Stieleria sp. JC731: one gene and its partner. The protein of the gene in region 1 interacts with the protein of each later gene in a pairwise test. Links are inferred from orthologs where the notes say so. Each region holds a gene or a part of one and is shown on either strand. Other genes may lie near its edges. The genes, in order: LOC67_RS23285 and dnaB.

Region 1 (11,563 bases):
AAGCAGCGGTTTCATACGATTATGATTCCGCTGCTCTAACCAGCTGAGCTATGCCGCCTTTTTGTTTTTTGCAGTGCTTCCTGCGAGGCACATTATTTACAAAACATCCGGCTGCCCAACAAGGCCCGGATCGGCTTTCGATGCTCGGTTTTTTAACACTCGCTTCATCGACGTACCTGACTGTTTCGTACGTTTACCCTCAGCAAGTTCACGCCGTTTCGAAACATTTTCATCTTTGGTCGCCAATTCGGCTATCTCGACCTCGCTCCCGCTGCTCCGGTCAAGCTTTTCTCACTTTGAAGCTCCCTGCATCACGTTCCAATTGATCCGCTTCAGATTTCATGCTGAACCTAGTCAAAGTCGCCGAAATCGCCGTCACAGTCACCACTCCAGTCACTCGATGAATGGCCGTCAAAACCGCCGAGCGAGAAAATAGACGCGAGCAGCCCGACACCCAGAATGAGCGCCAGACCGACAAAAATCTGATTTTCCTGAATGAATTTTTCGATCATCTTACCCTCGCAATGTTCGCCAACTTTGACTCGAAAATCGCAAAATCGTACGTCAACATTTCCAGGCTCGATCGGCCTCCCATTTCTGTCACTCTATTTTCATCAATTCCAAGTACAGCCCTGCTTACAAAACGCTCCAAGGCGATTGGATGGGTCGTACCAGGTGGGACGCGATGTTGATTTAAAGCAACATCACCGTCGATCGACGGTGATACGTTACTCACCTTCGGCTAGCTGTCGAAATTCATCTTCAGAGAGCACCTTGACTCCCAGCTGGTTCGCTTTATCGAGCTTGCTGCCCGCCTTCTCCCCAGCGACCAGATAATCCGTGTTCTTACTGACGCTTCCCGATGCCCGACCGCCGAGTTGCTCGATCAGCTTTTTGATTTCATCACGTTTGTAGTGATTCAAAGTGCCTGTTACGACAAGCGTCTTGCCATCGAGCGGACGGTTGCCAGATTCAGATACCTCGACATCATCAAATAGTTTGACTTCGACATCGGCGAACTGCTGAATGATTTGCTGGCCATAGTCATCGTGCAAAAACTCATGCAAGCTCTCAGCGATCCGTTCGCCGATCTCGTGAATCGCTGCAAGGTCTTCCGTACTGGCTGCCTGCAGCGATTCGATGGTCGGATATTTCGCAGTGATCAGCTTCGCAACGCGCGGGCCAACGTGGCGAATCGAGATAGACGATAAGACGCGTGCAAGACCGCGCTGGCGACTTTTCTCGATGCCTTTGACGAGGTTCTCCGCATTGCGTTTTCCAAACTTAACTTCGACAAGCTTGCCATCTTTTCCTTTGCGCTGCTTCTTCCATTCGAGCTCGCTGAGTTGTTCGACTTGTAATCGATAAAGATCGGCGTAGCTGGAAACGAGTTCATGCGACAACAACAAATCAACGACTTCCTCACCCAACCCATCAATATCCATGCCGGTACGACTTCCGAAATAAATCAATCGTTGTTTCAGTTGGGCCGGGCACTGTGGGTTGGGACAGCGGATGTAGACCCCGCCTTCGTCACGAACTAGCTCGGTCGAACATTCGGGACACTGGTCAGGAAATTTGAACTTGCGCAGCGTTTTGGAACGCTCGTGTTTTTCAACGCGGACGACTTTGGGAATAATCTTGCCAGCCTTTTCAACCACGACGACGTCGCCCACACGTACGTCCAAACGTTCGATCTCGTCAGCATTGTGCAGCGAAGCACGCGAGACGGTTGTGTCGGCAATGTTGACCGGCTTTAAGTGAGCAACCGGAGTGATCGCGCCCGTTTTACCGACTTGAACGGTGATCTTTTCCAGGACCGTTGTGGCTTCATAGCGTTCGAATTTATAGGCAATCAACCAACGAGGACTTTTGCTGCGCATCCCCAGTTCGTCACGCTGCGCGAAATCGTTGACCTTGAAGACGATCCCATCGATCTCGAATGCCAAATCTGGCATCGCCTCTTCCAGTTTTTGCACTGCTGACAATGCGTCTTTCCAGTGCTTGAACTCTTTCACATCCGGAGTCATCGGAATTCCGTAGGAGGCGACCTCGCGAAGAAACTCCATGTGGTTTGTCGCTCGCAGTCCTTCGACTTGGCCGACGCCATGACAAAAGAAACGCAGGTTGCGCTGGGCCGCGATCGCCGGGTCGAGCAACCGAATTGTCCCCGCGGTGACGTTGCGAGTGTTCTTGTAAGGCTCACCACCAGAGGCGACTTGGCGATTGTTGAGCTCCGACAGATCCTCGTTTGTCATGTAGACTTCGCCACGGACTTCGAGCACGGCGGGTGCGGTATCGCCCGACGTTCGCAGCGGAAGATCACGGATCGTGCGTATGTTGTGCGTGATATCGTCACCGACGGCTCCGTTTCCACGCGTCAGGCCCCGAGTCAACTGCCCGTCTTCGTAGCGAATCGAAGCGGCGACCCCATCAATTTTGTACTCCATCACCCAACCGATTGCCTGCCCTTCGAGCAGCTTTTCGGTCCGCTCAAAATACGCTTGTAGCTCTTCGATGGAGTACGTGTTATCGATCGATAACATGGGAACGGAGTGTTCGACCTGTTCCAAATGTGGAACGGGTTCGTCGCCAATTCGCTGCGTTGGTGAGTCCGCGGTTAGTAGCTGCGGGTGCTGCTGTTCAAGCTGACGAAGTTCGTCCAGCAGCTGGTCGTATGCCAGGTCGGTGATGGTCGGTTGGGCGAGCACATAATACGCGTTGTCATGCTTGCGGATTTCGTCGCGAAGTTCATCCACTCGTTTCGCAGGATCAGCCATCAATATCACACTCAGAGCAAAAAGTCGGACTGTCTGACTGGACGTCGAATCGAGACGTCGAATCAAGTCACTATCATAGGCGATTAGGAAAGATCTGGGACGTAGGCTAAAGCCTTCCCCTTAAAACGATTGCTTTGCCGACCAAACATCCGTCTGTTCGCCTCGCCCTGTTCATCTCGTGCTTGCTTGGTTCACAATCGAACGCTAATTTCCATGCTCGAAACTGCCTCATCGTTGTAAAGTCTCATGACCGAACCGAAAATCGCGATCCGCTTGGACGCCTTGAAACTGCCATTGAAAAAGTCACTTGATGTGGCAGCCAGAATGGGCGTTGGCTCGGTTGAGTTAAACGGTCGTGGCGAAGTTCATCCGGATAGCTTGACCGAAACCGGTTTAAGACACCTGAAGAAGCTACTTGATGAACGCAACCTGCGTGTCGCCAGCCTCCGTTTTCAAACGCGTCGTGGGTATGACAATCCGCAAGACTTGCAACGGCGAATTGATGCGACGAAGTCAGCGATGCAGCTTGCCTACAAATTGGGCGCATCGGCCGTCATCAATCACATCGGTTACGTACCTGAAGAAATTACCGATCCTCGATATGAAACCTTGGAATCGGTGATGCAAGACCTCGGCCGTTACGGTGCACGTGTCGGGGCATTTTTAGCCGCTGAAACGGGGGCCGAATCAGGCGAGACTCTGGCGCAACTTTTGGATAGAGACGACGAAGGTTTCGTCGCGGTTGCTTTCAACCCCGGTCAGCTGGTCGTCAATCGCCATGATGCGATCGAATCATTAGCGAAGCTGAAATCCCGCGTCCAAGTCGTTTGTGCCACCGATGGCGTCCTGGACCTCGCTGCCGGGCGTGGAATTCGTGTTCCGATTGGCGAAGGCACCGTCGACTACCCGCATCTATTGGCAACACTCGACGACGCAGACTTTAGCGGACCGATGATCGTCGGCCGAGAAGACTCGACAATCGACGAGATCGCCCACGGCGTTTCCTACCTGCGAAATCTGGCAAGGTTTTAAACCGTCAACTGCAAGCCATCGCCCGCAGGTTGGACTCACTATCGGGCCGGAGTCCCGCGTTTGCGTTGGTACTTCTTGGCATTTTCGGCCTGTCCGGTCACTTCGTATAAAAACTGACTTGGGATTGTCGGCCGTGCCTTGCCCCATTTTCGGCGGGTCAACGCGAGTGACATGGTCAGTTTTTCCTGGGCGCGGGTGATTCCCACGTAGCAAAGACGACGCTCTTCGGCGATGTCTTCGTCACGTCCCGATTTAACGCTACGTGAATGTGGCAGCAGGCCTTCTTCGAGCCCAACCATGTAGACGACAGGGAACTCCAGTCCCTTGGCGGCGTGTAGCGTCAATAGCCACACCGCGTTTTGCATCGCTAGCTTGTCTTTCTCGTTTCCCATCTCACGCCCCGACAAAGCGATGTCGGCAAGGAACCCGGTCAAGTCAGCGTCATCGCGACCATCTTCGAAAGCCGAGATCGCGTTGGTAACCTCTCCCAACGACGCCATGCGGTTTTGACGATCTTCGGGTTCGTCGTACAAACGGTTGATTTCGTCGCTGTAAGCGGTTTGAGTCAGCAGGGTCTCCATCGCCGCCGCCAGCGAATCACTTTTAGCTCTTGTGTTGACGTCGGCGTGAATCGACTTGAGCTGCTCGACACCACGCTGTGCTGCTGGGGATAGATCGGCAACCAAATCTGGCTTCTGCATGATCTGCCAAATGGGAACGCCCGCGGCGACGGCATGTTCCATCAACGTCTTCACCGCTTTGGCACTGATGCCGCGTGCCGGTGTATTGATAACACGAAGCAACGAGACTTCATCGTCGGGTTGGTCGATCCACTTGAGGTAAGCGACCATGTCACGCACTTCGCGCCGATCAAAAAACGATTGGCTACCCAACATCACGTAGGGGACATTCGCTTTACGAAGCTCGGTTTCAAAGAGTCGTGGCTGTTCGTTGGTACGGAACAAGATCGCGATGTCGCGTGGTTGGATATGTTGGTTTTCGATCAGGTGTTTGATCTCACTAACAACCGATTGGGCCTCTTTGATTTCGTCTTTGTGCTGTGCGATACGCGGACGGATGCCATCGGGACGTGACGGACGCAGGACCTTGTCGTGCCGATACTTATTGAACTTGATCAGCCGGTTCGCCATTTCGAGGATCGAACCACAACTGCGATAGTTCGCCTCCAGACAAACGACTTTGGCATCCGGCCAATCGTTCTTAAAGTTCAGAATGTGAGTAACGTCGGCACCACGCCAGGCATAAATCGATTGATCGTCGTCACCGACCACACAGAGATTTCGGTGCGCACCGGCAAGGTGCCTTGTGATGCGATACTGACTACCGTTGGTATCTTGGTATTCATCGACAAGGACGTGATCAAACCGCTTGGCTTCTTCGTCGCGAATGCTGATGTGCTGATCGAAAAGCATCTCGGTCTGCAGCAATAGGTCGTCAAAGTCCATCGCGCCGCGGCTTTTCAAACCCTCCTGGTAACGTCGATAGCCCGCGGCGGCCAAATGCTCGCGGTCATTTGAAGCTTCCAAGGGAGCTCGATCGGGAAGGATCGAAGCGTTTTTCCAGTTGCTGATAATGTTCAGCAAGTCACCGGGCTTGAGCGCTGTGTTGGGCAGACGCAATTCGCGAAGCACCGCTCGAGCAAGCGACTCCTGATCGCTTCGGTCATAGATCGAAAATTTGTCGGGATAGCCCAGCGCTGTCGCGTGACGCCGAAGAACTTTGACGCAGTGTGCGTGAAAGGTGCTGATGGTTGGCTCAGGGCGTTTCTCGCCACGTTTTTTGCGTTTTTTCGAATACCCCAACAGCTCACCGATCCGCTCTTTCATTTCACCGGCGGCTTTATTGGTGAACGTGACTGCCAGAATCCGATCAGGAGACGTCCCATGTTTGATCAAATTGGCAATGCGAAACGTGACCACACGCGTTTTGCCCGTTCCGGCTCCGGCAAGCACCAACAATGGCCCCGACAATGTGTTGACCGCGTCTGATTGGGCGGGATTCAATCCGTGAGACAACGGGGATCCTGAGCGTGCGAGATGATGAGGTGGCCAGCGGCGATACGAATGGTCGCCAAAATTGAGCACCGTTGGCGTTCGGTACGTTCAGCTGAAATGCTAATGATTCCGCGGAAATCGGCAAGCGACGATCAGCAGATGACCTGTCCAGGCTCCGCAGTTCGGCAGATCCGTAAAATGCAGTCCCAGCTAGGTGACAATTTAGGTCAACGAGGATTTTGCCGCGCGTCGCAATTCGAGGGAGTCAATACCGCCTCGTTGCATAGCGCCAAAATAAAAAAAACGCTGGATGAGGAATGCCCCACCAGCGTTTCTTTGTTTTATTACGAACCCGACTGAACTGGTAAACGGTACTTCGAACCAATCAGCAACACGATTCGCCGCCCAGCCGTGCGTGTGCGTCCTGATCGAACGCTGAGGTCGATTTAGCGCTGAGCGTCCCGGTCGATCACTGGGTCAGCCGAACCGGTGGATAGCAGAACCAATGAACCCTGCTGTGGCTTGCCCGAATTTAAGAACGTTCGGTTGAAGGGAATGTAGTAGCAAGCGTAGGTACCGTTTGATGTATTCAGAACGTAGATCACGGAGTTTGCAACTGGGTTGTTGTTGCTGCTGGGGGCGTCGACCAGCCCGGTCACCATCATGTAGCCAGTGCCCTTGCCGGTTCCCAAGACGTCTTGGACGTTCACGGTGAAAAGGCCCATGAATTTGCCAAGCCGTGGATACATCACCGAACATTGCAACAGACCAGAATTGTGGTCGAGAACGAAAAGCCCCTCGGCTTCGTTGCTAATCAAACCGGTTGCCATCGAAAATTTTTCGCTGGAAATGGCGGCCGTTGCGTTGAGTGCTGGAAGTTTCCATTGGCCGACTTCGGTGCCCGAGCTGGTTTCACGCAGGGCTTGTGTTTGACCGGCGAAGTAAGCGGCAACAAATGTCGCCGCAAGTGTTGTTACCGCAAAAAAGACGGTAAGTTTCCGACCCTTTCGACGCGACGATAGATTTTCGATGCGCGATTCAGCCGACGACGTTTCGGCATTGGTTTCGGTTGGGATCAAGGTCATGAACGAAGCTCCAGACGAACGGTTTGAATGTCGAAGACGAGCCTGACAAGCAGTTGAGGGGCCGGACAAGCGGTTGACGGGGAATTGTAGCGCAGGCGGAGGATCTTTACGATTGCAACCTGCTGAGATTTTTTCCCCTTGAAGCGTTTATTGTCTCCCTTCGCATCACCGAGGTCAACAAAACCGCCATGGCTCTGAATGAACCCCTAAACCGCAAGCTCCGAATGGCACTGGTTGGCGGAGGACAAGGCTCCTTTATTGGCCGCGTTCACTCCATTGCCGCTTGCTTAGACAATCGCGCTGAATTGGTTGCCGGTGCACTGAGCAGCAATCCCGAACGTGCGAAGGCATCCGCGCCCGATTACGGAATCGCCGAAGACCGAGCTTACACCAGCTATCAAGAAATGCTGGACGCAGAACTGAAGCTTCCCGAGGGCGAACGGATCGACTTCGTCAGCATCGCCACGCCAAACCACGTTCACTTCGAAGTTGCCGACGCGGCAATCAAAGCCGGCTTTAACGTCGTTTGCGACAAGCCGATGACGTTCGATTTGGCCCAAGCGGAACAGTTGCTGCAAACGCTTCAAAACAGCGATGTCGTTTTTGCGCTCTCGCACAACTACACCGGTTATCCCCTGATTCGCCAAGCTCGCGAAATGATCGCCAGCGGTGAACTGGGCGAGATCAACGCCGTTCGTGCCCAGTACATCCAAGGTTGGTTGCGTACATCGCTTGAAGCCGAAGATCAAAAGCAAGCGGCATGGCGAACTGACCCAAGCAAGAGTGGCGCTGCGGGAGCCTTCGGTGACATCGCGACGCACGCTTACAACCTCGGTCGCTACATGACCGGACTGTTGCCCGATCAGGTTAGCTGCAGCTTGAAGGCGTTTGTCGAAGGCCGAAAACTTGACGACTATGGCACCGCAGTGATTCGTTATGAAAACGGAGCTTTGGGGACCGTCACCGCATCACAGATCAGCCATGGCCGCGAAAACGATCTCGAAATCGAAATCGACGGCACCAAAGGTTCTTTGAAGTGGCGGCAAGAAAACCCGAACGAGATGATCTTCCGCCAAAACGGGAAGGCTCATCAAATCCTCACCCGTGACCCCAACGCACCTTTCATGAATTCGATGGGGGCTGCGGCTTGCCGTTTGCCATCGGGACACCCCGAAGCATTCTTTGAAGCGTTTGCCAACGTCTACGCTGCGGCGTTTGACGCGATGGCAAAGCGTGCCGCTGGTGATAAAGTCGAGCAGAAAGACACGGTCTACACCAACTGCTACGACGGTGTCGAAGGCATGTACTTCATTCAGCAGTGTGTCGCCAGCAGCAGCGAAAATGCGGCTTGGTTGCCTCTGAAGCACGAAGCCGCTCGTCGATAGTCGACGGGTAGGTAGCACAAAGTCTTGGGCCTAACAGATCGGCCCTTGCGTTACCCGCCTGAAAATCGAACGCAAACGCAGCGATATGCGTTTGCCAATTGAAGTGACCGGTTCAAGCGAGAATTAGAAAACTGATGTCCGCCTCACCGAGTCGCGTTGCCGTAATCATGCCCGCTGCAGGAAGCGGGCGCCGATTTGGTTCGGAGCGAAATAAGTTATTCGCTCAATTGGACGGCAAACCCATCTGGCAACAAACAGCTGAAATGCTTCGGCGACATCCAGCTGTCGTACGTCTGGTGATGCCGATTTCAGACGATGACCGTGACTACTTTGAAAACGAGAAGTCCCGTGTTATCGAGCAACTACAGATCGAGATTGTTCGAGGTGGCGCGGAGCGAACCGATAGCGTCGGATCGGGTCTAGATCATCTAGCGACAGACAACGACATCGATTTGGTAGCGATCCACGATGCGGCCAGACCACTGGTTCACACGGATGAATTGCAACGAGTTTTCGAAAAGGCCCTGCAGTGTGGTGCGGCAATCCTGGCTTCGCCGATGACGGCAACGGTCAAACAATCACTTGACCAAGGCAGTTCATGTTCGACGATTGATCGAAGCATCTTGTGGATGGCACAGACACCCCAGGTTTTTAAACCGGACGTTTTACGTCAAGCTTATAAGCGTCACCGTGGACGGCCGGCCACCGACGATGCCGAGTTGGTCTCACGCACTGGCGTGAACGTTGCCTTAGTCGAATGCTCCGCCGAAAACCTAAAAATCACACACCCAGGCGACCTGACGGTTGCCGAAGCCATAGTGCAAAGTCGAAAAGCAAAACGCGATGAGTGAAAAAGACCTGATTTCAGAACTACGTTGGCGTGGATTGATTCATCAGACCACCGACGAAGATGGCTTGGCGAAATTGCTGCAATCGGGCCCGCAAACCGTCTACATCGGATTTGACCCCACCGCATCATCGTTGCACGTCGGCTCGTTGATGCAATTGATGATGCTTCGCCGGTTTCAAAATGCCGGTCACCGTCCGATCGCCTTGGTCGGTGGCGCGACAGGGATGATCGGTGACCCCAGTGGCAAAAGCGAAGAACGCAACCTGCTGTCCGCCGATCAACTGGCTGCGAACGTCGCTGGCATCGAATCTCAAATGCGGCAACATCTGCGATTCGAAGGCGACCAAGCCGCGATGCTGCTTAACAATTTCGACTGGATGAAGGACTACAGCTACCTGGAATTCCTTCGTGACATCGGCAAAAACTTTCCCGTCGGAGCGATGATGGGCAAAGAATCTGTGCGTGCTCGTTTGGGCAGCGATGCCGGACTGAGCTACACGGAATTCAGTTATATGCTGCTGCAGGCATATGACTTCGTTTACTTGTGCAAACATCACGACTGTCGAATCCAAGCCGGTGGCAGCGATCAATGGGGCAACGTCACCGCTGGGATCGACTTGGCCCGACGGATGTTGTCAAAGCAGGTGTACGGAATCACCGCGCCGCTGCTGACGACGACCGATGGCCGGAAAATGGGCAAGACGGAGAAAGGCACCGTTTGGCTCGATCCCGAACGCACCAGCCCTTACGAGTTCTATCAGTACTGGGTCAATGTCGATGACAATGACGTTATGCGATGCATCGCGTACCTGACCGAAATCGAGCGTGAAGAGTACGACGAACTGGCCGAAGTGACGCAGTCCGATCCGGCTCGCCGTACCGCTCAAAAGCGTCTGGCCGAATGGTTGGTCGAATTTGTTCACGGTGACGCCGGCCTCCGTTCGGCTCAATCGGCCAGCAAAGTTCTATTCGGTGGCGAAATCGAAGCCATGGACGACCAGCAATTGGGCCAAATTTTTGCGGATGTTCCCAACAAGCAGCTCTCCCGCGACATGCTCTCGGGGGAGGGGCTTTGGATCGTCGAAGCATTCCAACTTGCCGGATTGGCATCCAGCAGCAGTGACGCAAGGCGAGGCATCAAGGAAGGGGGCGCGTACCTGAATAATAAGCGCGTAACCGACATGAACCTCAAATTGACCGAATCTGACCTCGCAAGTGAGACTGTGATGGTGCTGCGGCGCGGTAAAAAGAAGTACGCTCTGTTAAAATTTGCGTGATCGGTCGTCCTTCGCGTCTTGCGTTTTGACGATCGAAACCTTTTCGCACAGCGATGGTTTCATCATCTATGAACGCACAAAAACTTTTCGTCCGCGGCATTTTCGCCGCTTCGCTAATTTTCACCCCCACATCCGCCTTCGCTCAGCGAGGAAATGATGAAGGTGGAGGCCGTGGCGGATTTCGTGGCGGACCTCCCGGAGGGGGCTTCCCTGGGGGTGGATTTCCCAGCGGTGGGCCTTCCGGCGGAGGCTTTCGTGGCGGTCCTCCCGGTGGCGGATTCCCCGGTGGACCTCCCGGTGGTGGGGGTGACCGCGGTGGCGATCGGGGCGGGCGTGGTGGAAGCCGGGGCGGATTTGATCCCAGCAGTTTCCTGACTCGCTTGGACCGAAACGGCAACGGAACCATTGATCCCGACGAACAGCAAGGCCCGGCGCAGTTTCTGATCCAGCGTCTGCAATCGACTGATTCGAGCATCAAACCGGGCCAGCCGATTTCGATCAAACGGGTCACCGAAGCGTTCCAAAAAATGCGTGAAGGTGGCGGTGACGATTCCTCTCGTGGCGGCTCACGTTCCAACGGTGATGAAGGGCTAACCCCTGAACTTTTGGTTCCCGGCTTCGGCATGGAAGAAGACGAAGAGGCCGCACCCACCCTGCTCGGCTTTGGGGCTGCTGCGGAAATGATGTCCGTTGCCGTGACAGAAAAAGACCGTGAAGACGCGCGGAATACGATCCGACGCTATGACCGAAACCGCAATGGCGTGCTGGACAAGAACGAGATTTCGAGCCGCATGTCAGGCAACCCATTGGATTTCGATCGCAACAAAGATGGACGCCTGACCGAAGGCGAACTGGCCGTTCGCTATGCGCGTCGTCGTGAAACGGCAGAAGATTCCGGACGCGATAATCGCAATCGAGATCGCGGTCGCGACCGTGGTGGCGAAGCCGAAATCGTTGACGTTTATGGCGGACGAAAATCCTATCGAGTGCTGACCGAGGCGGATTTGCCAAAGGACCTGCCGGGCTACTTTGCCGACAAAGACGAAAACCGCGATGGCCAGATCGAAATGGCTGAGTTTGCCGAGAAGTGGGACGACCAAACGGTTGAAGAATTCTTTCGTTCGGATTTAAACCGCGAT
Region 2 (11,589 bases), on another replicon or contig:
ACGTTTGCGTCTGGTGCTGGGTTTGACGGGTGGACAGTCCATAAGTCAGCTTGTAGCGGAATTGATGCCGATCGACAATCGCGATCACTGGCTCGCACACCGAAAGTCCTCATAAGAAAGTACTACGTTGACAAGAATCGGACCTCTTTTTGATCCACAACGAATCCAATCGAAGGATGTACGAGATTCTTTGCAGGAAGCGTTGCGAATTTGCCGGGTGTTGCACGAATCTGGGCATGTCGCGTACTTCGCGGGAGGCTGCGTCCGTGATGCTTTGTTGAATCGCCCGCCCAAAGATTTCGATGTGGCAACCGATGCAGTCCCAGACCGGGTTCGAGATATCTTTGGCCGACGAAATACCTTGGCGTTTGGCGCTTCCTTCGGAGTCATCGGCGTTTTGCCGCCCAAGTCGATTCGAAAACAATGTGATTCCGTTCACCCTACCGAAGTCGCGACGTTCCGCAGCGATGGCGAGTATTCCGACGGTCGCCGCCCCGACGAAGTCCATTTTGGTGATGCGAACAACGATGCGCTTCGTAGAGATTTTACGATCAACGGGCTTTTCTATGATCCACAGAATGAAGAAGTGATCGACTACGTCGATGGTGAAAAGGATCTTGCGGCCGGTCGTCTTTGCACAATTGGCAAACCACAGGAACGCTTCGAAGAAGACAAGTTGCGGATGCTGCGTGCCGTTCGTTTCGCCACGTCACTAGGTTTCGAAATTGAATCGTCGACCTATTCGGAACTAGCCCGCCGTGCGGACGAAATTCAGATTGTCAGCGGCGAGCGAATCGGCGCCGAGATGCGCCGGATTGTCAGTTGTGATGAGGCTGCGTGTGGCATGCAGCTTCTGTTGGAAACCGGATTAAACCGTCAGGTCTTCCCAGATTTGTCGGACGAATGTTTGGATTCAGTGAATCGCAATCTGAATTCGCGGTCTGTCTACGACTTCGAGTCTTCATTGGCAGTGGTCTTGCTCGCAATCAGTTGGCAAGCTGGCAGCGGCGACTCGCCGAAGCGTTTCAAATCTACGCTAAAAGACTTGTCGAGTCGTTGGAAGTTGTCTGGTGAAGAGCTGCGACGGGTTGCGGCAGCCGGTGATTTGTACCAGATCGTAATTGATGCGGCACCGATGGCATGGTCGGAACTGCAGCCGGTTTTGATCAATCGGGATATTCAATTTGTGATTGAATGTGCACGCACGGTTTGCCACGCTGACGAGATAGCCACCGACGGAATCAAACGCTGTGAAGAAGCGTTGCAATGGCCTGTCGAGAGACTCAATCCGGAACCGCTGGTCACTGGAGATCTGTTGATCGCCGAAGGGTTTCGTCCGGGGCCGCAGTTCCGTTCATGGCTGGCCAAGATTCGGCAGTTGCAGCTCGACGGCGAATTGGATTCAAAAGAATCCGCGCTCACAATCGTCCGAGAACTGGCCGCAGAATGAAGTTGTTCCGTGTGGCGAATCGGAAAATCCCAAGAGCCGCAACGGCGTTAGCCGCGGTTGAGTGAGGCTTTGTGTCTGGACCAGGATGGGAATAACCGACGCTAGCGCGTATCGGCTCAGTAGGTGGCCCATGAGCCGCAACGGCGTTAGCCGCGGTTGAGAGAGATGTTTTGTCTGGAACCGGGATGGGAGTAACCGACGCTAGCGCGTATCGGCTCAATAGGTGGCCCTTGAGCCGCAACGGCGTTAGCCGCGGTTGAGAGAGATGTTATGTCTGGATCCAGGATGGGAAGAACCGACGCTAGCGTGTATCGGCTCAGTAGGTGGCCCTTGAGCCGCATCGGCGTTAGCCGCGGTTGAGTGAGGCTTTGTGTCTGGACCAGGATGGGAGTAACCGACGCTAGCGCGTATCGGCTCAGTAGGCAGACCCATGAGCCGCAACGGCGTTAGCCGCGGTTAAAACAACAAACCATCCATCCGGGACCATTGACTTCAGACTTATTCGGCGATCGTGATTTGGTTGTCGATCTGGCTCACCCCTGGTTCCAACCGCATCAACAGCTCGCTCATCCGGCGATCTTTCTCGCTGGAAACCACTCCGGTTAGGACGGCGGTTCGCCCGGCCATGGTGATGTTGACGTTTCGAACGCTGCTGTTCGCCGGAAGCCGGTCGAAGACTTTCGTTGCCGCCGATTGAACTTGCACGCTGCTAAGCGGCGGAGCGTTGATTGCCGATCGCAGACGGACACGAATGGTTGGTTGTGAATTGGCGGAATTCTGTGCGCCGAAGGCATTTCCTAAGGCTCCAAACAATCCGCCAAGGCCACCGAGACCTCCCATGCCACCGCCACGGGCACTTGTCGCGCTCGATCGCCCGGTGGTTCCGGACGACTCCGCGGCAGCCCCGAAACCCTGGACGTTCTCGGAACCGATGGACGATCCACGCTGGACTCCAGAAAAACCTTCGCTGCTGGATGCGGAGAGTGAAAAACTGCTGCCGGACCCCATTGTGGAACTGCCGGTCGACGTTCCGGTTGAGGATGAAGTGCTGTCGGTTCCGGTAGTCGTGCTTCCAGAGGAAAACTGAGCACTGGCCAAGCATGCGAGTGACAAATTGGCTACCAAAGCGATGAAGACGCAATGAAAGCGACGTTGGTTGAGGCTGTCAGATGGCAAATTCAGCATGGATGCGGTCACCGCTTGCGAAAATGAATTGGTTGAATTTGTTACCCTACTTTAACGTTTGGCGCCTCCAAACGTTTCGGTTTTTGCCTGCCAAGTTCAGTTCAAAGTGCCAAGATTCGGACCGCAAAACCGAATCAGTCGGCAAGTTCAGACCAGGACCGCAAATTCAGGCACTGTCACCTTTGGCAATTGGCCGCCAAATCGGGGCACCTAAACTTTTCCCTCCCTCTTGAGATTGATCATGAGCACGATTCGAGCGCGAGACGGATCTCTACGATTCGCTCCCTACATGAAACAGACTTTGGCCGCCGTGTTTCTGACGACGGTAGGCCTAGCGGTCGGCATGCCGTCGGCACCGGCGGCGGAGAACGATTCGTCCGACAGTCTGCCCGGGGCTCCTCGTTTGTTCCCAAGCGATTCCCTGGCGTACATTCGGTTGGACAACGCTGCTGATCTTCGCAAAGACATGAAAAAGTCTTCGCTGGGGATGATGATCAACGATCCCAAGATGCGTCCCTTTGCCGATGAATTCTATGCGACGCTCAAAGATTTGTTCCAACAGGTAAGCGATGAGATCGGTATCGGCCTGGACGAATTGCTGGACATTCCGCAAGGCCAAGTCGCCATCGCGATTCATCCGGCAAAGCCACTTGAAGGTGACGAAAAGCCGGAACTCACTTTCGACGACGATGCTGACGAAAGTGAGATTCAGCGACGCAAAAAACGACAAGAGCTTCGCGAGCAGTACTCGTTCGGGTTCACGTTTATCGTCGACGCCGGTGAGAATATCGATAGCTTGATGAAGATCGTTGATCGGTTTGAGCGTGAACTCACCAAGCAACGTGTTCGCCGTGTTGTAAAAATCGACGGTACCGAAGTCAAGCGGATGTTGCCCAATCGTGCCGGGCGTCTTCCCATCGAATTCTTTGAACGGGATGGGACATTCGTGATCGGAGTTGGTAATTCTGCCGCACAAGACGTTTTGAATCATTGGATCGGCAAAAGCGATGAGCCAACGTTAGCCGAGAATGCCACCTTCGGCACGATCATTTCACGGTGTGTCGGCGCAGAAGAAACGCGTCCGCAGTTGACTTTCTTTATTGATCCACATGCGATTGCTGATCGTATCATCAAACGATCGGATTCGATCACCGTCGCATTGCTGTGGCCCTCGATCGAAGACCTCGGTGTCGCGAGAATTGGTGGAATCGGCGGGAGTTCATTCCGTGGCGGCGATGTTTTCGAAAGCATCGCTCATTGGCATATCAAGATTGACCCGCCGCGTGACGGACTGTTGGGAGTGCTGCGTCCAGAGACCGGTGTCACAGCACCGCCGGACTGGGTTCCTGAAAAAGTCGTGACGTACACTTCGCTGAACTGGGATTTTGCGAAAGCCTATGAAAACTTTGGCAAAGTGCTGGACCGATTCCAGGGAGCCGACGCACTAAAGCGGTTTGTCGAAGATCCCGTCAGCACACGAATCGGGATCAGCGTTCAAGACGACGTTCTCGGAAACTTTACCGGTCGATTCGTCAGGCTGGTTTGGATGGAACCGCCTATGCGAATCAACAGTGGCGTGAATGTATTTGCGTTCGAACTGAAAGATGCTGCGAAGGCAAAATCGGACTTGGCCGAGGTTCGCGACCGAATGCAACGAGGCCTCAACGTCGAAACGATTGCTGGTCACGTTGTCTATCGGATGCGTGGTCCAGGACAGAACTTTCCCAAGAACCTTCGTCGGCCAGAGCCTAGCTTTTTAGTGCTGGATAAATGGTTGATCTACTGTGACAGCACCGATTTCATCGAAAAGGTTGCTCTCGCCCAAGCTGGGAAATTGCCCCGTCTGGTCGACCTGCCCGAATACTCGTTGGTGTCAGGTGAGCTCGGTGGCAAGCTGGATGGCGATGAGCCATTCATGCTGTCGTTCATCGATGGTGCCGAAGGCATGCGGATGATTTATGACTTGGCGAAAGACCAGAACTCTCGCAACTTCTTGCGAAGTGCCGGAGAGAACAACGTTGTCGCAAGAAAGTTCTCGGAGCTTATGGACCGCAACGAGTTGCCGCCATTCTCGGAACTAGAAAAGTACTTCGCACCGACCGGATCATTCGGCTACAACGAACCCGATGGAATCCACTTCGGTTTCTTTTCGCTTCGTCCCGATCCGGAGACGAACTGAACCGGACGCTAAGTCAACCACTCGTTCCCGGCTGGTTTGGGTGATCCGCATCAGCCGGGAAAGGTGTTCGCACTGGGCGGCCGCAAGACGGACTCAGAATTCGTCTTGCGGCAAAACGATGGGCAAATCCTTGGAGCCGATCAAAGCTCTGATTAGAAGCCGCCCGGGGTAGTGAATTCGGCATAGTCGCTGAATTCGTCGTGATGCTCGGGGGCTCGGTTTCCGAATCGTGTGAAGTCGGATTCCCAAGTTAGCTGTACATCGCCGACCGGGCCGTTACGCTGTTTAGCGATAATGATTTCAGCCTGACCGGCGTACTGAGCGCGTTCTTCGCCCCGGTGATAGTACTCTTCACGGTGGACGAACATCACAACGTCAGCATCCTGCTCGATAGCACCAGATTCACGAAGGTGGCTAAGTTTGGGTTTGTGGTCTTTGCTGTCTTCGGCTTGCCGGTTCAGCTGAGACAGGCAAAGCAACGGGACTTCTAATTCCCGAGCCATCCCTTTCAGACGACGTGCGATTTTTGCGACCTGTTCCTGCCGGGGGTCACGTGAGTTGTCCGGTTCGATCAGCTGAAGGTAGTCGATCACGATCAGACCGAGGCCGTTCTCTCGACGTTTGATACGTCTTGCCGCTGCCGCGATTTCACTGACCGTTCGACTGGGGGAATCATCGACGTAGAACGGGGCGGTGCTAATTTCGTTCGCTTTGTTGATCAATCGCGTCTGATCGTCGGCGCTGATCGTACCGTTACGTAATTTGTGGCCGTTGACACGCGCAAGGCTACAGAGCATCCGGTCGGCAAGTTCGATCCCGGACATTTCCAAACTGATGAACAGCGCCGGCTGACGCAATTCGATCGCACAGTGTTCGGCAATGTTCATCGCCAAGGCCGTTTTACCCATCGAAGGACGGGCCGCCAAAATGATCAGTTCGCCCATGTGAAGGCCACCGGTCATCGTGTCATAATCCAGCAACCCGGTTTCGACCGTACCCTCGGTCACTTCACCGCGCAGGCGAGCCTCCATACGGTCCATCGCCGCATGTAGAACGTCGTTCATCGAGTGCAATGAGTTTGCCGATCGACCGTCCATGATCGAAAACACTTTGGCTTCCGCCTGAGCACACAGCTCGCGAGCTTCGCTGGATTGGTCGTAGGCATCACGCAGGATGTCGGTACCGGCGTGGATCAGTTTTCGGTAGACCGCTTTTTCGGAAACGATCTCAGCGTAGTAAACTGCGTGTGCCGCGTTGGGAACTGCAGAAGACAGCCTCGCCAGGTAGGCCGCACCGCCGATGGTTTCGAATTCGTCAGCTTTCTTTAGCCGAGCAACCAACAGGGTGACGTCGATCTTTTCCCCGCCATCGTACATGTCGCGCAGTTGCGCGTAGATCGCGCGATTGGCGTCATCATAAAAGTCGTCCGCGCGGAGCGAAGCGAGATCATCGCAGACTTCCGGAAGAATCAGGATGCTTCCCAGCACTCCCATCTCGGCTTCGAGATCAAATGGCGGTTGTCGCTGAAGGATCTCTGCCGCCGACTGGGGGCGTTTCTTCTTTTTGTCCTTTGAACGGTCAAAGTCTCCGGTGCTCAACGCTCCGATCCCTGGTTTTTCTGGCTGAGATTGATGGTGAAGTTGGCCAGTCAGTTTCCATTGTTCGCCGCCGACGAGCAAGTTCAACTGAAAGCTTCTTGTTGGAACCGACAAATACGAACAGAGAATGACGACACGTCCAGGCAGGCTTTCCGGCTGACAAATCGTCTAGCCCGTTTTGCTTAGCCCGTTTTTAAAGTTGCCTCGACGCGGCGAATGGCTTCGTCGGTAGACAATGCGGTGTTTCCGCGGCCGATCGTTTTATTGGAATCCAACCACTGGCGAACTCGCTGTGATGCAAGGATCGCGGTGCTGTGGCTGCGTCCCCCATAGTGCCCGCCGATTTCCGAAAACGGACTGCCGGTCATTTCACGCGATAGGTACATCGCTAACATTCGAGGTCCGGTCAGGCTCTTCGCTTGCGAACTCGATTGCAACGAACGGCCTTCAAGCTGGAACACTTTTTCGACCGCTTGTTCGATCGTTTGCAAGGTAATCGGAACGCCCGATGATCGCAGCAAATGTGAGCCGTGTTGTCGAATCTGATCCATCGTTGGCATTTCGCCATACATCCGCTGTAGCAGCGAAATCAGGTTCGCGATGCCGATTAGCAATCGCCCATCACCATCGACACATTCAGCGATTTCGGCCAATGTTTCTTGAGGCCAAGACTTTGGCGAGCTGTTGTCGGCGTAACGACGGAGCAATTCCACTCGCGTGTCAAAGTCCAAGCTGTTGACTTGGCAGACAAGTCCTGATGCCAGTCGGCCGCTAAGCTCGCCGCCCAGGCCTTTGATTTCAGTCGGGGCTTTGGTGCCTGCGAAGACCAACGGTTTGCCAGCTTCGGCGAACATCTCGATCGTGTGCTGGAGCTCACGAATCGTCGCCTTCTTGTCGACAAAGAACTGAATGTCGTCGATCAACAACGCACTGGCATCGCGGAAACGCGATCGGAACGCAGGCAGACTGTTGCCGTGAAGTGCTTTGATGAAATCGTTCGTGAAGTCTTCCGCAGACATGATGATCACGTGTCGCAAGCGATGCACCGAACGAAGTTTTTTAGCGACCGCGCCAAGCAAGTGTGACTTTCCGGATCCGGGAGGCCCCCAGAGGACCAACGGTGAAGCGGTCCGCGGTGCTTCGATCGTCATTTCGCAGGCGGTCACGGCCAAGCGATTACAAGGTCCGGTAACGAAATTGTCCCAGCTATGGTCCATTGCCTGACGCATGTTTTGACGCGTCGAAGCGGACATTGTGGGCGAACCGCTGGTGGTCTCCGATCCGCTATTCGATTGCCTTGATGTCGCTGCCGGATTTTGTGGTCGGGCAGACGTTTGGGGGCGAGCAGGCACCGGAGCCGATGCCTGAGCAGCCGTTTTGCGGCTGTCGGTTCCGTCGGCGAGGATCGCAGCGAGTGATTGTGTTTGTGGGCGACGGCTATAGGAACGGTTTTTCGCCGATCCTGGTTTCTTTCGGCCTACGCTGTTCGGCTGAGCCGAGGCGGTTGATTGACTTGAACCTAAAGCGGGGTCCGCGGTCGCAGCTGTTTCTTCGCTGCTTTGATCGGCAAATGGCAGCCCGACTTGTTGAGCGGGGGCGCCGGCAACATCGATACGAACGTTGGTCAGTCCGCCGCATGCGGCAGATGCAGCCGCACGCATCGACGACATGAAGTTCTTGCTCAAACGGTCCGCAGCAAACTGCCCGCGAGCGGTTGCGATGATGCAGTCCGGTTTCGCTCCGTCAGCTTGCGGTGTCTCGACTTCGAACTCGATCCCAGAAAACCAAATCTGGTAACGCTCCGCGCCCACACGCTGCTTCAAAGCCTCCTTGAATGTGACGATGACATCCGAGTCATCGTTGCAGCCTTGCGTTGCGGACATACCGGGAGCGCAGTCCTCCATCATGGATAATTGCGAAACGAACTGATCCAAATTGCCAACCGTTGCTATCACGGCCACGTGGGGAATCCCGGCCGACAAATTTGGTGTGAATGTGATCCTGTTGATTAGCTCGGAAAAGCAGCCAAAGCGTTGGCAAGAAAAGCAGCCAACCTAGCTCCGCTGGGTGGCGTTTCAGCCTCCCGAACCCATCAAATTGACTCTCTTAACGCCCCGTGCTGGAATTGAAAGCAATTCCCGTCGACGCTCGTTGAGTGGGCGAGATTCTAAGTTTGCTAGCACGCAAGTCAAATCGAATTGTCGTCGGAGAGCTTTGGATTAAATCTGGCGGTTGATCTTCATTCGCATGAGGCAAGAATTCACGGTTAGAGACGCCCTCCGGATGATCGGGCTGGGACGGTTTTCGACCAATGTCAAAGAATTCAAGCGGGTGGAAAAAGTGTTGAGGGTTCAGCGCCACCGCCGTGACGGATGCGTGTTTCGAGCTGTAAGTTCAGTCACGTTATTGGTTTACGTTCGGTGTGGGGCGTTTTTCTACGCGACCCTTCATCGAATCTACATCGGCAAAAACCCGCCCGCCGAATTGTTTTTGCTGTCTGAAGGCGTCGGGCCAACCACCCGCTCGCCGATTAACACTTCGATATTGGACATATGTGATCCAAGTCATGTATTGCCAGGCAACGATGGAATTGCACTGGTGGATCGGGTATACTCCTGTTGGTTGTCGGCTCGGCGACATAACTCCTAAATCAACGAGTAAGCAAATGGCAACGAAGCAACTCACGGATCGGCAGCGCCGCGTGTATGAGTTGATACGTGAACTGATTATCAACCGAGGCTACGGGCCAACAGTTCGCGAAATCGGCGAAGCATTTGGCATCAAAAGCCCCAACGGTGTGATGTGTCACCTTCGCGCTCTGGAACGAAAAGGACTGATTCGACGCAGTCCCAATAAGTCTCGCGCGATCGAATTGACCGAGACAGCCGACCGCGGACACAGCTTGCCAATGGCGGGTCTGGTCGCAGCCGGAACGACAGCCTTGGCGTTCGAACAGACCGACCGCGTCGATTTCAGCGGGATGTTCTGCAAAAACGATCGTTTCATTCTGCAGGTATCGGGCGACTCGATGATTGACGCCCACATTCAGGACGGCGACTTTGTCGTCATTCAAAAACAAGATTCGGCAGAGCCAGGACAAATGGTCGTCGCGGAGCTTGCCACCGGAGATTCAACTCTGAAGTTTTGGTTTCCCGAGGAAGGTAGGATTCGGCTGCAGCCCGCCAACAGCGGGATGGCACCGTTGTACGTCTCCGATGCAAAAGTCATCGGCGTCGCCGTCGGAGTGGTCCGAAACGGGATTTAGTCGGTTTGGGCCGCAAAGAGTCTGGGCCGCTAAGAAATTCGCAATACGAAAATAGGCAACGCTTCCTGCAAAGCGTTGCCTATTGCTTTTCAATCTGCCCATCCGCAGACATAGCCATCAGCGGCGTCCGGCCATACAGGCGACGCGAGGTCTACTCGTCACCAGCACGCATGAACGGTGTCAGAACAGGCTCGTAGTCGCAAATTTCTGAACTTTCGAAGTAAAGTTCCAGTTCACGTTGGGCGGCTTCTGGTCCGTCGCTGGCGTGTACCAAGTTCATTTGGCGGCTGCTGCTGAAATCGCCACGGATCGTTCCGGCAGCGGCGTTTAGCCCGTTGGTCGCACCGAGCATGTCACGTACGACTTTGATGACATCAAGGCCTTCGATCGCCAAAGCCACAATTGGAGCCGAAGTGATGAAAGATTCCAGGCTTGGATAAAACGGCTTTTCGACGTGTTCGGCGTAGTGCTGCTTTGACAATTCTGGAGTGACTTGCAGCATTTTCATCGCGATGATGTTCAGCCCCTTGGCCTCAAATCGTGCGATCAATTGACCCATCAAGCGGCGTTGGACGGCGTCTGGCTTCAGTAGAACAAGCGTTCGTTGTAGTTGATCGCTCATAGTGTTTCTCCGGGTTTGATTTGATGTATTGGTTGGCCCGAGATTATTGGTTGAGTGCCCTGTTGCGCGAAGCGGGGCAGAATTGACATCGCAGCGTGATTCGGATGTTTTGGCGCCCGTGAATCGCGGCAATGGTGCCACGGAACCAGAACGCAGGATAAACTTTCATCCACGAGTCTGTGATCTTTCATTGACGAGTCAGTCCAACGGCGATCGCAAAGCTGCGAATGATCCGTGGACGGCCGTCGTCGGTGAGGGATCATCGACCGGTGCAGAGTGCGATTGGTAGCACTACGTGAGAAACAGTAGGAACGTGAAGGCAGGATACAGTTGCGATGAGCCAAGGCGATCAACAAGAAACGAAAACACCCGTGTCGAGTGGTTCATCTGGGAACGGGGCCAGAAAGCGAATTTTGCTTGTTCCCTACCCCAAATTCATTTTCATGTATCCGACTCTAATCGTTTCGATTATCGCGTCGTTGGTGCTGTGGCTCGGCGGCTATGATTCGGTCAATCCAGTCGAAGACAGAACGGCCGTGATGATGACCGGATTGTTCTTGGCCGTTCTGATGGCGAATATGTTCGTCATCGTCTTTGATTTTCCACGAGCGACTTCATTGACGTTGATGTTCGTGGTGACGTCGGTCGCTATGGGGCTATGGCTGTTATTTCTTTCCCGTCCGGGTTTGCTACCGGCACTTGAAGGCTGGGCAAAAAGCATCCGACCGGTCGCGAACACGACTTTCTTTTTGTGTATGACGTTCGGAATGGGATTGATGTACATCGCGGTGTTCGTCAGCACGCGATTCAACTACTGGGAACTTTCCAACAACGAACTGCTGCACCACCATGGCATGCTAAGTGACTTGAAACGCTATCCGGCGCCCAACTTGCGTGTCGACAAAGAGATCAACGACGTCTTTGAGTATGCGTTGCTTGGGGCAGGTCGTTTAATTTTGCATCCGGCGACTGAAAAGCGAGCGATTGTCTTGGATAACATTCTCTTTGTTGGCACCAAAGAAGAAGAGATGACCAAGATGCTCGGTTCGATCAAAGTCAAGATTGGCAACGATAGCAACGGTTAGATGGGATCTTGAAGACGACTCGCTTGGCGTCGCTGGGCGAGTGGCTGCAGCATTTCGGAAAGGCCTTTTAGCGAGACCGGCATTGCGGCGTTGCGATCTTTCCATTGTTTCCACCAAGCTTCGGTGGTTTCGGCAACAGCCTCGTCGCCAAGTCGCCATAGCGTGATGGCCTTGCCGATGGGAAGATCCTTTTGGGAATGGAGCC

The links.
Region 2: the proteins of LOC67_RS23285 (region 1) and dnaB interact in binary tests that used the Escherichia coli proteins (3 or more experiments, as listed by UniProt). The link is inferred for Stieleria sp. JC731 from one-to-one orthologs.

The regions. Positions count from the first base shown.
Region 1 is NZ_JAJKFQ010000026.1:164,492-176,054, reverse strand. What follows is about bases 3,350-6,244. They hold LOC67_RS23285 (ATP-dependent helicase), read right to left. Parts: upstream 5,849-6,244; coding sequence 3,851-5,848; downstream 3,350-3,850. Other genes in these bases: LOC67_RS23290 (sugar phosphate isomerase/epimerase family protein), read left to right, coding at 3,350-3,812. Outside these bases: hypothetical protein, read right to left, coding at 351-512; NAD-dependent DNA ligase LigA, read right to left, coding at 729-2,780; more of sugar phosphate isomerase/epimerase family protein, read left to right, coding at 3,027-3,349; hypothetical protein, read right to left, coding at 6,274-6,912; Gfo/Idh/MocA family protein, read left to right, coding at 7,101-8,297; ispD (2-C-methyl-D-erythritol 4-phosphate cytidylyltransferase), read left to right, coding at 8,432-9,148; tyrS (tyrosine--tRNA ligase), read left to right, coding at 9,141-10,424; EF-hand domain-containing protein, read left to right, coding at 10,493-11,563. UniProt on the Escherichia coli protein: Rep helicase is a single-stranded (ss)DNA-dependent ATPase involved in DNA replication; it can initiate unwinding at a nick in the DNA. It binds to ssDNA and acts in a progressive fashion along the DNA in the 3' to 5' direction.
Region 2 is NZ_JAJKFQ010000005.1:756,786-768,374, forward strand. What follows is about bases 4,190-7,110. They hold dnaB (replicative DNA helicase), read right to left. Parts: upstream 6,413-7,110; coding sequence 4,967-6,412; downstream 4,190-4,966. Other genes in these bases: LOC67_RS13815 (DUF3352 domain-containing protein), read left to right, coding at 4,190-4,814; LOC67_RS13825 (DnaA ATPase domain-containing protein), read right to left, coding at 6,595-7,110. Also shown: NUDIX hydrolase, read right to left, coding at 1-42; CCA tRNA nucleotidyltransferase, read left to right, coding at 218-1,450; BON domain-containing protein, read right to left, coding at 1,949-2,635; more of DUF3352 domain-containing protein, read left to right, coding at 2,877-4,189; more of DnaA ATPase domain-containing protein, read right to left, coding at 7,111-8,319; transcriptional repressor LexA, read left to right, coding at 9,078-9,677; ndk (nucleoside-diphosphate kinase), read right to left, coding at 9,829-10,299; hypothetical protein, read left to right, coding at 10,743-11,384; hypothetical protein, read right to left, coding at 11,381-11,589. UniProt on the Escherichia coli protein: The main replicative DNA helicase, it participates in initiation and elongation during chromosome replication. Travels ahead of the DNA replisome, separating dsDNA into templates for DNA synthesis.